DNA from 2 places in the Nocardiopsis sediminis genome. Region 2 is predicted to be linked to the other one. Evidence: riboswitches for the same ligand, from Rfam matches in the RefSeq annotation. Region 2 holds a riboswitch; the other holds the start of a gene.
What was found. Region 2 has a riboswitch for S-adenosylmethionine ahead of ACFOVU_RS15820 (ABC transporter substrate-binding protein). Riboswitches for the same ligand answer to the same signal wherever they lie in the genome.
Positions count from the first base shown of each region.

Region 1: linked by a shared signal. The riboswitch ahead of ACFOVU_RS02390 (peroxidase-related enzyme) and the one ahead of ACFOVU_RS15820 (ABC transporter substrate-binding protein) in region 2 are both predicted to bind S-adenosylmethionine.

Region 1 covers NZ_JBHSBH010000003.1:223,081-227,451, forward strand. Annotated here, with positions in the region: gene ACFOVU_RS02385 (ABC transporter substrate-binding protein) at 1-753, opposite strand, end outside; gene ACFOVU_RS02390 (peroxidase-related enzyme) at 830-2,035, opposite strand; SAM riboswitch class IV at 2,124-2,231, opposite strand; gene ACFOVU_RS02395 (MarR family winged helix-turn-helix transcriptional regulator) at 2,449-3,000, opposite strand; gene ACFOVU_RS02400 (SDR family NAD(P)-dependent oxidoreductase) at 3,071-3,796, shown strand; gene ACFOVU_RS02405 (NAD-dependent epimerase/dehydratase family protein) at 3,851-4,371, opposite strand, start outside.
Region 2 covers NZ_JBHSBH010000010.1:182,793-187,163, forward strand. Annotated here, with positions in the region: gene ACFOVU_RS15815 (ABC transporter ATP-binding protein) at 1-642, opposite strand, end outside; gene ACFOVU_RS15820 (ABC transporter substrate-binding protein) at 609-1,712, opposite strand; SAM riboswitch class IV at 1,797-1,917, opposite strand; gene ACFOVU_RS15825 (GAF and ANTAR domain-containing protein) at 2,235-3,020, shown strand; gene ACFOVU_RS15830 (hypothetical protein) at 3,120-4,295, opposite strand.

The DNA of each region.
Region 1 (4,371 bases), on a different contig from region 2:
CTCGGCCACGGCGGCGGGGTCGACCGTCGTCTCCGACTGCACGTCGCCGCCGGTCTCGACGTCGCCGAAGACGTTCTCGCCGCCGGCCGCGGTGATGATCTGGTCGAAGCCGGAACCGGGCAGCACGGTCAGGTAGGGCTGGACGGTCTCCCAGTACACGGGGACGGGCTCGGTGCCCTCGACCCGCTCGTCGATCACGCCGAAGATCTCGTCGTAGAACCCGGCGACCTCGGCGGCCTGGTCCGGGCGGTCGAAGACCTCGCCGAGGAGGTCCATCGTCTCGTGGAAGACGTCGAAGTCCCAGGCGGTGGCCACGACCACCGGGATCCCGAAGGACTCCAGCTGGGCGGCGGCCTCCTCCCAGGCTCCGTTGCGGGGGAGGATGAACACGTCGGGGTCGAGCTCGGCGACCGCCTCGAAGTTGATCTCCGACAGGTCCTCGCTGACGACCTCGTCCTCGCCGAACCCCATGTAGGGGAGGCGTTCGGCGGAGACCTTGTCGACGCCCACGATCGTGTCGCCCGCGCCGATCGCGCGCACGAACTCGTTGCCGTAGCTGTTGAGGACCACCGCGCGCTCGACCGGGCCCTCGATGGTGACCTCGCGGTCGGCGTCGTCGACCACGGTGATGGACTCGGCGGCGGCGCCGTCGGATTCGGGGACGACCTCGCCGCAGCCCGCGATGAGGGTCGCGAGCACGCCCGCGGCGGCGAGGGCGGTGAATGGTCGGGTGCGGCGGCGTATCTGTGGCATGGGGTGCCTCTTCCGGGTGTGGTGCGGGGTGGGACGACCGGCGCGGGGGCAGGGGGCGCGGCGGGGTCGGGCCGGGTCAGGCCGGGCCGGCGGCGGGCTCGGTGCCCGGCCGGAACGGTTCGCCGAGGGTGAGCATCAGCCGGTTCGCCCAGGCGAAGAACGCGACCGACCCCACCAGGTCCACCAGTTCGACGTCGGTGATCCCGTGCGATCGCAGGTCGGCCAGGTGCGCTTCGGTGGCCGACGCCGGGGTGGTCGACAGCGCCGCGGCGAAGGCGACGACGGCGGACCAGCGGGCGTCCTGGCCGTCCCACAGCGGGGACAGGTCCAGCGCCTTCCAGTCGTGGTCGCGGGGGAGCGAGGCGTCCAGCACGCGCTGGACGTCGGCGGTCCGCTTGGACATCTGCGACGCCTTGCGCGAGTGGACCGATGCGCAGTACACGCAGTCGTTGACCTTGCTGGCGGCGGCCGCGGCGAGCTCGCGCTCGGCGCGCGGGAGGCCGTCGCGGGTGTAGAAGACGGCGTAGTCCACCGCGGTGCGCGCCCGCAGCAGGGCGGGTGCGCGCGACAGCAGCCGGAAGTAGGCGTCGTTGGTCTTGCCGGCGAACGCCTCCTTCTGCTCGTCGGTGAGGTCGCCGGGCTCCACGGGCGGGACCCACGGGGTCCACGACAGCAGCTCCTGGGTGTAGGCGACCGGGCGCTCGGCGCCGTTGGCCGCCGTGGTGGCGGTGCTCTTGGTCCGGCCGCGCGCCGGCGTCGGGCGCTCCAGCGGGGCGTCCGTGGCCTGGGCGGCGCCGTCGACCAGGCGCAGGCCGTGCACGAGCCGCACCAGGAACGCGGTGAACGCGGCGACCTGGGAGATCACGATGATCTCGTCGGGGGTCCAGCCCGCTGCCGCGAGCCGGTCGGTGTCCTCGCGCCGCACCAGGGCGGGGGAGGTGGTCAGCAGGTCGACGTGCTCGGCCGCGGCCCGCAGCGCGGGGTCGGCCGGCGGTTCGTCGGCGTAGAGGGCGGGGTCGGCGCCGAGGCCGGCGTGGTGGGCGACGATGTCGGCCGCTCCGTGCCGGCGGGCCGCGAGGGCGGCGAGGCCCCGGCGCACCGGGGCTGCCACGGGGCCCGCAACGGTGAACAGGGCGTCATAGGCCGCCTGGACCTCGCGGGGGAACTCGGGCTTGGCGTTGCGGGCCGCCTCGACGGCTGTGCTGAGGCGGGCCAGGCCGCCCACGGTGTCGGGGGCGGCGGCGTCGCCCGCCGCGGCATCGGTGCTGTGCGCGCTGCTCACTGTCTCCGCTCTCTCATCGTGCCGGAGGCGGGAGGGAGGGCAGGAGCCGGGCGGGGGCTGCGGACCGGACGGTCCGGGGTGCCCCGATCGTGCACGCATGCCGCGTTCCCGCAGCCGGGTCGTAACTCCGGAGGCACCCCGCCGTGCAGGAGGTTGCCGGCCAGCAAGCCGGATCTTCGCGCTGGCACTCTTGACCTGCGACGAACGTAAACGATCTCGCCAAACGCGCACAAGCCGGTTGAAGGTGACAAATGCGACACATTTGGTAGGAATTGCGACCGTTGACCGGTTCCAGGGGTGTGGGAGCGCGTCCAGCCGCCGGCCGACGCCGCCTTGGGCGGCGCAGTCACCGCGGTCCGCGGCGTCCGCCGACCGCAGCGGGAACGCCTTCGCAGGGCGGTCCCGGCCGCCCCTCAGCCGCCGGTTCCGACCTGGGTGGGGCTCGCGGTGCCCAGTTCCGTGTGCAGGTCGCCCAGGAGCGCGCGCAGAAGGCGGTCGAGTGCGTCCCGGTCGCCGGGGGCGAGCCCGGCCACCAGCTCGGATTCGCGGCCGAGGACCCGGTCCACCAGGCGCTCGACGGTGTCGTGCCCGGCCGGGGTGAGGGTGACGTCGACCGCGCGCGAGCCGTCGCCGCGCGGGCTGCGCTCGACCAGGCCGTCGCGCTCGGCGCGCGTGATGCGCTGGGAGATCGCCCCGGGGGTCACCATGGTGCGCTCGGCGAGGTCGCGGGTGGTCAGCCGGTAGGGCGGCCCGCTCCGCCGCAGGACGCTGAGCAGGTCCAGGGTGGCGGGGTCGGCCCCCGCTGCGGCGAGGACGCGTCTTCGCTCCTCGCCCAGGAGCTTGGCGGCGTGCCAGATCCGGGTGACGATCCCGATGCTCGTGACGGGGGTCTCCGGGCGTTCGCGCAGCCACGCCAGGGAGATGGCGTCGATCGGGTCGTCGGGGTCCAGGCGGTCGTTCGGCATGCAAGGCCTACGTTCAGATCTAAATGATATATTTCGTTTAGGTCTGAACCCTACCTTGAGGAGGGGCCAAATGGCACGAACCGTCATCGTCACCGGAGGCGGAACGGGAATCGGCCGGGCCATCACCGCGGCGTTCGCACGATCCGGCGACTCCGTCATCATCACCGGCCGCCGTCGCGGCCCGATCGAGGCCGCGGCAAAGGAGGAGGGCGGCAGCGTCAGCGCCGCCGTCTGCGACGGCACCGACCCCGAGCAGGTCGGCGCGTTCGCCGATGACCTCCCCGGCCGGGTCGACGTCCTGGTCAACTGCGCCGGCGGCAACACCGACTTCGACCGGGAGCCGGCGCGCGACCTCGCGACCCTCGCGGGGAACTGGCGCGCCAACATGGACGCCAACCTGCTCACCGCCGTGCTCATGACCGAGGCCGTGCGCGACCGGCTCGCCGACGGCGGGTCCGTGATCAGCATCGGCTCCATCGCCGCCGACAAGGGCTCCGGCCCCTACGGCGTGGCCAAGGCGGCCCTCGCATCCTGGAACGTCTACGAATCCGGCCGGCTCGGGCCGCGCGGGGTCACCGCGAACGTGGTCGCGCCCGGCCTCATCGACGACACCGAGTTCTTCCGCGGCAGCCTGTCCGAGGAGCGCCGCAAACAGCTCATCGCCATGACCCGGACCGGCCGCGTCGGGACCCCCGATGAAGTGGCGGAGACCGTCCACTTCCTCGCCTCCGGCTCCGCCCGCCAGATCACCGCCCAGGTCCTCGCGGTCAACGGCGGCGCCCACCCCACCCGCTGAACGCCCCTCGATCCTCTGCGCCCTCCGGCCCGGCGCGCGCCCGCGCCGGGCCGGTCACGAGGCCAGCCACCCGGGGGCGGCGCGGGCCCACGCGATGGTGCGGGCGATCCCCTCGTCGAGGGGTGTCTCGGCGCGCCAGCCCAGGATGCGCAGCGCCTTGGCGGTGTCGGGCACGCGCCGGTCGATGTCCTGGTAGCCGTCGCCCAGGGCCGTCGCGGTCACCAGGGTCCGCGGCGGGTGGTCCGCGCCGGCGAGGCGGGTGACCAGGCCGACGGCCTCGGCCATCGTGGTCTCGCGGTGGCCCCCGATGTTGAAGCACTCACCGGCCGCCCCGGGCTCGGCCGCCACGCGCAGTGTGCCCTCGACGGCGTCGTCGATGAACGTGAAGCAGCGGGTCTGGTGCCCGCTGTCGTAGACCTCCGCCGGCAGCCCGTTGAGCACCCGGTGGATGCTGCGGCTGACCACATAGGCCGGCCGCTGCCGCGGCCCGTAGACGTTGAAGTAGCGGACGACGGATGCGCGCAGCCCGTGGCCGCGGGCCAGGGCGAAGGCCATGTGCTCGGCCAGGGCCTTGC
Region 2 (4,371 bases):
GTGGGTCACGAACACCATCGTGATCCCCAGGCGCTGCTGGAGCTCGCGCAGCTCGACCCGCATCTCACGGCGCAGCTTGGCGTCGAGGTTGGACAGCGGCTCGTCCAGCAGCAGCACCGCCGGCCGGGTGGCCAGCGCACGCGCCACGGCGACCCGCTGCTGCTGGCCGCCGGAGAGCTGCCGGGGGCGGCGCCGGGCGTAGTCCTCCAGGCCGACCAGGCGCAGCGCCTCGGCCACGCGCTCGATGCGGTCGGCCCGCTCCACCCGGCGCACCCGCAGCCCGTAGGCGACGTTCTCGGCGACCGTCATGTGCGGGAACAGCGCGTAGTTCTGGAAGACCATGCCCAGCCCGCGCCGGTGCGGCGGGACGTCGGTGAGGTCGGCCCCGTCGATGGTGATCCGGCCGCCGGTGGGCAGCACGAACCCGGCGAGGGAGTTGAGCAGGGTCGTCTTGCCGCAGCCGCTGGGGCCCAGGATCGACAGGAACTCACCGCGGCGGATGGCCAGCCGGTCGACGTCGAGGACGCCGGTGCCGTCGTAGCCCGCGGTCAGCCCTTCGACGAGGACGTGCTCGTCGTCGGTCCCGGCCCCTTCGCGGCCGGGGCCGCCTACTGGAAGATCTCGTTCCACCGCTGCTGCCATTCGTTCAGGTTGGGGGTGGCGGCGTCGTAGTCGACCCAGGTGAAGCCCTCGTAGACCTCGGGCCCGTACTCCACCTTGGCGGAGAACTCCGGGTCGTACTCGATGGAGTCGTTGCCCCCGCCGTAGAAGGTGCCCTGGGCGAAGGGCTTCTGGTGCTGGGCGGAGGTGAGGTAGTTGAGGAACTCGTAGGCGGCGTCGGTGTTCTCGGTGCCCGCCGGGATGTAGTAGGAGGTCAGGGCGCCCACAGCACCGGAGGTGGGGTAGCTGAACCCGATCGGCTGCCCCTCGGCCTCCATGGCGAAGGCGCGCCCGTCCCAGAACGGCACGATCCAGGCGTCGCCGTTCTGGATGGTGGTGGAGACGGACCCGGCGTCGGCGGGGAAGGCCGAGACGCAGTCCTTCAGCTTCTCCAGCTGCTCGAAGGCGCGGTCGACGGCTGCGGGCTCGGAGAGGCTGCCGCCGTTCTGGGCGACCAGGGCGGAGAAGAACTGGAGGCCGGCGTTGTAGGTCAGCGGGGGCAGGGCGACGTGGCCGCAGTACTGGTCGTTGAAGATGTCGGTCCAGTCCTGCGGGGCCTCGTCGATCTCGTCCGTGCGGTACAGCAGCCCCAGCGACCCCGTGGTCAGCGGGGCGCCGTAGGCGGACCCCTCCACGGTGGACTGCTCCACCAGGACGGGGTCGAGCTGGGACCAGTGCTCCAGGCGGGTGGTGTCCAGCGGCTGGAGCACGTCGTTGTTGACCGCCTGGTGGAAGGTCTCGGAGGTGAGCGCCACGACGTCGAAGGGCGGGTTCTCCCCGTTGGCGGCGCGCAGCCGGGTGAGCCAGTCGGCGTCGGCGCCGCTGACCACGTTGACCGTGATGCCGGTCTCCTCCTCGAACGGCGCGACGAAGGACTCCGAGAACAGCTCGCCCCACGGGCCGGCGAACGCGGTGACGGTGATCTCCTCGCCGGCACCGCCCCCGCCGCCGGAGGTGTCCACGCCGCCGCAGGCGGCCGTGGCCAGCAGGAGCAGCGCGGACGTCGCCGCGCCGGTGGTCAGTGCGACCCTGCGTCGCGTCGTGGATTGCATCGGGCGTCCCTTCGCCTGGAGTTCGCGGCGACCGGGGCTGCGGCGGCAAGCGCCCTGCGCGAGGGGCCGGGGCCCGCTACCGGGGCTCCGCGCTTGCCGCCGGCGCCTCGGGCGCCGGCCACGGCCGTGTCCTCACCCGGGGCACCCCGCCGCGGAGGAGGGTTGCCGTCCAGCCAGCCGGGGCTTTCCACTGGAACTCGTGACGAAGATCAACATAACAGAGAATCCCGACATTTCCACTCTTGAGTGTCGGATGTGTCATGCCGCACCCCCGCCCCGGATCGGCCGGCCCGCGCCGGCCTCCCCGTCCCCGCAGCCGCGCCGCTCCGGCACCGCGCATAGGGGCCGATCTGCGGGTCCATTCGACCGCAGGGTGTCACAGGGGCGACCCGCGCGCACCGCGGCGCGCCACAACGGCCCCCGGGAGGGGGCGGCCGGGCAGGAGTAGCGGGCGGGGTCGTGGGTAGAGGCCGCGCCAGGTTCGCCCCACCCGCGGGCGAGGGCAGCCGAGGAGCAGAGGCCGTGCACGAACCCGCCAAGGCGCCGGCGCGCGACTACCCCCGCATCTTCGCCGACATGGCGCGCGACCTGCTCTGCGAGGACTCCGTCCAAGACGTCCTGGACGCGATCGTCCGGCTGGCCGTGCACACGCTCCACGGCTGCGAGGAGGCCGGGATCCTCATGGTCGACCGGCCCGGGCGCACCTTCAGCACCGCCGCGGCCACCGGGGAGCTCCCGCGCGCCTCCGACCAGGCCCAGTTCGACTGCGACGAGGGCCCCTGCCTGGACGCCGTGCGCGGCGAGCCGACCTTCCGGATCGACGACATGGCCCGCGAGGACCGGTGGCCCGCCTACCGGCCGCGGGCCGTGGCCATGGGCATCGGCTCCATGATGGGCTTCGAGCTGTTCACCCACGACGGGACGCTGGGGTCGCTCAACATGTACGCCACCCGGACCGGCGCCTTCGACGCCGCCTCACAGGAGACGGGGTGGGTCTTCGCCTCCCACGCCGCCGTGGCCATAGCCTCCACCGAGCGCGAGGCCACCGTCCGCGCGGGCCTTGAGACCCGCCACGACATCGGGGCGGCGGTCGGCATCCTGATGGAACGCCACAGGCTCAGCGACGCACAGGCCCTCGACGTCCTCAAGCAGGCCTCCATGCAGACAAACACCAAGCTCCGCGACGTCGCCCTGCGCGTGACCGGCGCCGCCGCCGTGCCGGACCCGGCGCCGCCGGGCGACGACGCCACCGGGTCCGCGGACACGCCCGCGGGACCGGCCCCGGCGGGCTCCGCGGAACCCGCCTGAGCGGCCCGCACAAGAACGGAGGGGCCCGGCCACTGGCCGGACCCCTCCGCGGCGCCGTCCCCGCCCGCCCCACCGGGGGACGGGGGCGACGCGATGGGCCTACAGGCCCGAGGCGAGCACCACCCCGTAGCCGGTCGGGACGTCGGGGTCGCCCTCGTCGTAGGCCGAGCCGGCCGACACGAGCGCCTCCGTCCCCGGGATCAGGGCGAGGTCGCGCACGTTGAGGTCGTAGTTCTCGATGTCCGGCGTGTCGCGGGTGACCTCACCGGCGGCGTCGTGGTGCACGAACGTCGGGTCCCAGGACTCCTCCTGGATCCACACGCCGCCCGCGCCGTCGTCCTCGACCGCCACCAGCTCGCCGCTGGGCTCCTCATCGACGGTGACATCCCAGCTCTGACCGTCGTAGTGCGCGGTCAGCGGCCAGTAGTCGTTGATGTCGTCATCGTTGAGGTCATGGACGTAGCCCACGGCCCAGATGTCGTCACCGGCGCGCACCAGCACGTCGTTGAACGTTGCGCTGGCGATCTCCGAGGGCAGCTCGACCTCGGGGACCTCCAGGTCGGTCCACTCCGTGCCGTCGTAGAGCGCGGCGGAGGGCTGGGAGGCGTCGTTCCTCCCCACCGCCACCACGGTCTCGCCGTCGATGCCGTCGATCGCCTGGCTGGTCCCGGCCGGCGGCGAGGTCCAGTCGCGCCAGATCTCGCCGTCGAAGCGGACCGCCCGGGTTTCGCCGGCGGCGTCCTCGGCCAGCAGCCATGCCTCGTCCTCGGCGATGACGTCGAGGTCGTTGGGGGTCAGCCCGGCGTCCATCTCGTGGGACGTCCAGTCCGTTCCGTCGTAGCGGATCGCGCCGACGCCGTCGGCCGTGGGGCCCACCACCCAGACGTTGTCCGGGCCGGAGGCGCCCGCGACCTCGGGCTCCAGCGTCCAGTCGGCCGGGACCTCTTCCTGGGTCCATTCCGCGCCGTCATAGCGCTGGACGAAGGTGCGCGGCGTGTCGCTGTCGTCGGGGTACTGCGAGCCCAGGGCCCACACGTTCTCCGCGTCGGCGGCGGCGAGGGACGTGTACATGACGTCCATGCCCTTCGCGGCGAACGCCTCGCGCCACTCGCCGGCGGCCGCGGCCTCCCCGGTGGACGACTCGTCTCCCGCGGCGAAGACGTCCTGCAATTCCTCGGCGGCCGACGTCGGGATGGTGGCGGCCAGTCCCAGAACGGCGACCGACGCCACCGCACCGACGCCGGCCCGCTTCGCGAGCCGCCTGGCGTTTGCCATCTACCCACCTGCTCTCTTTCGGTGAACATCACATGACCTATGTGTGACGCCTGAGGTGGTGGAGAAGTTCAGGATG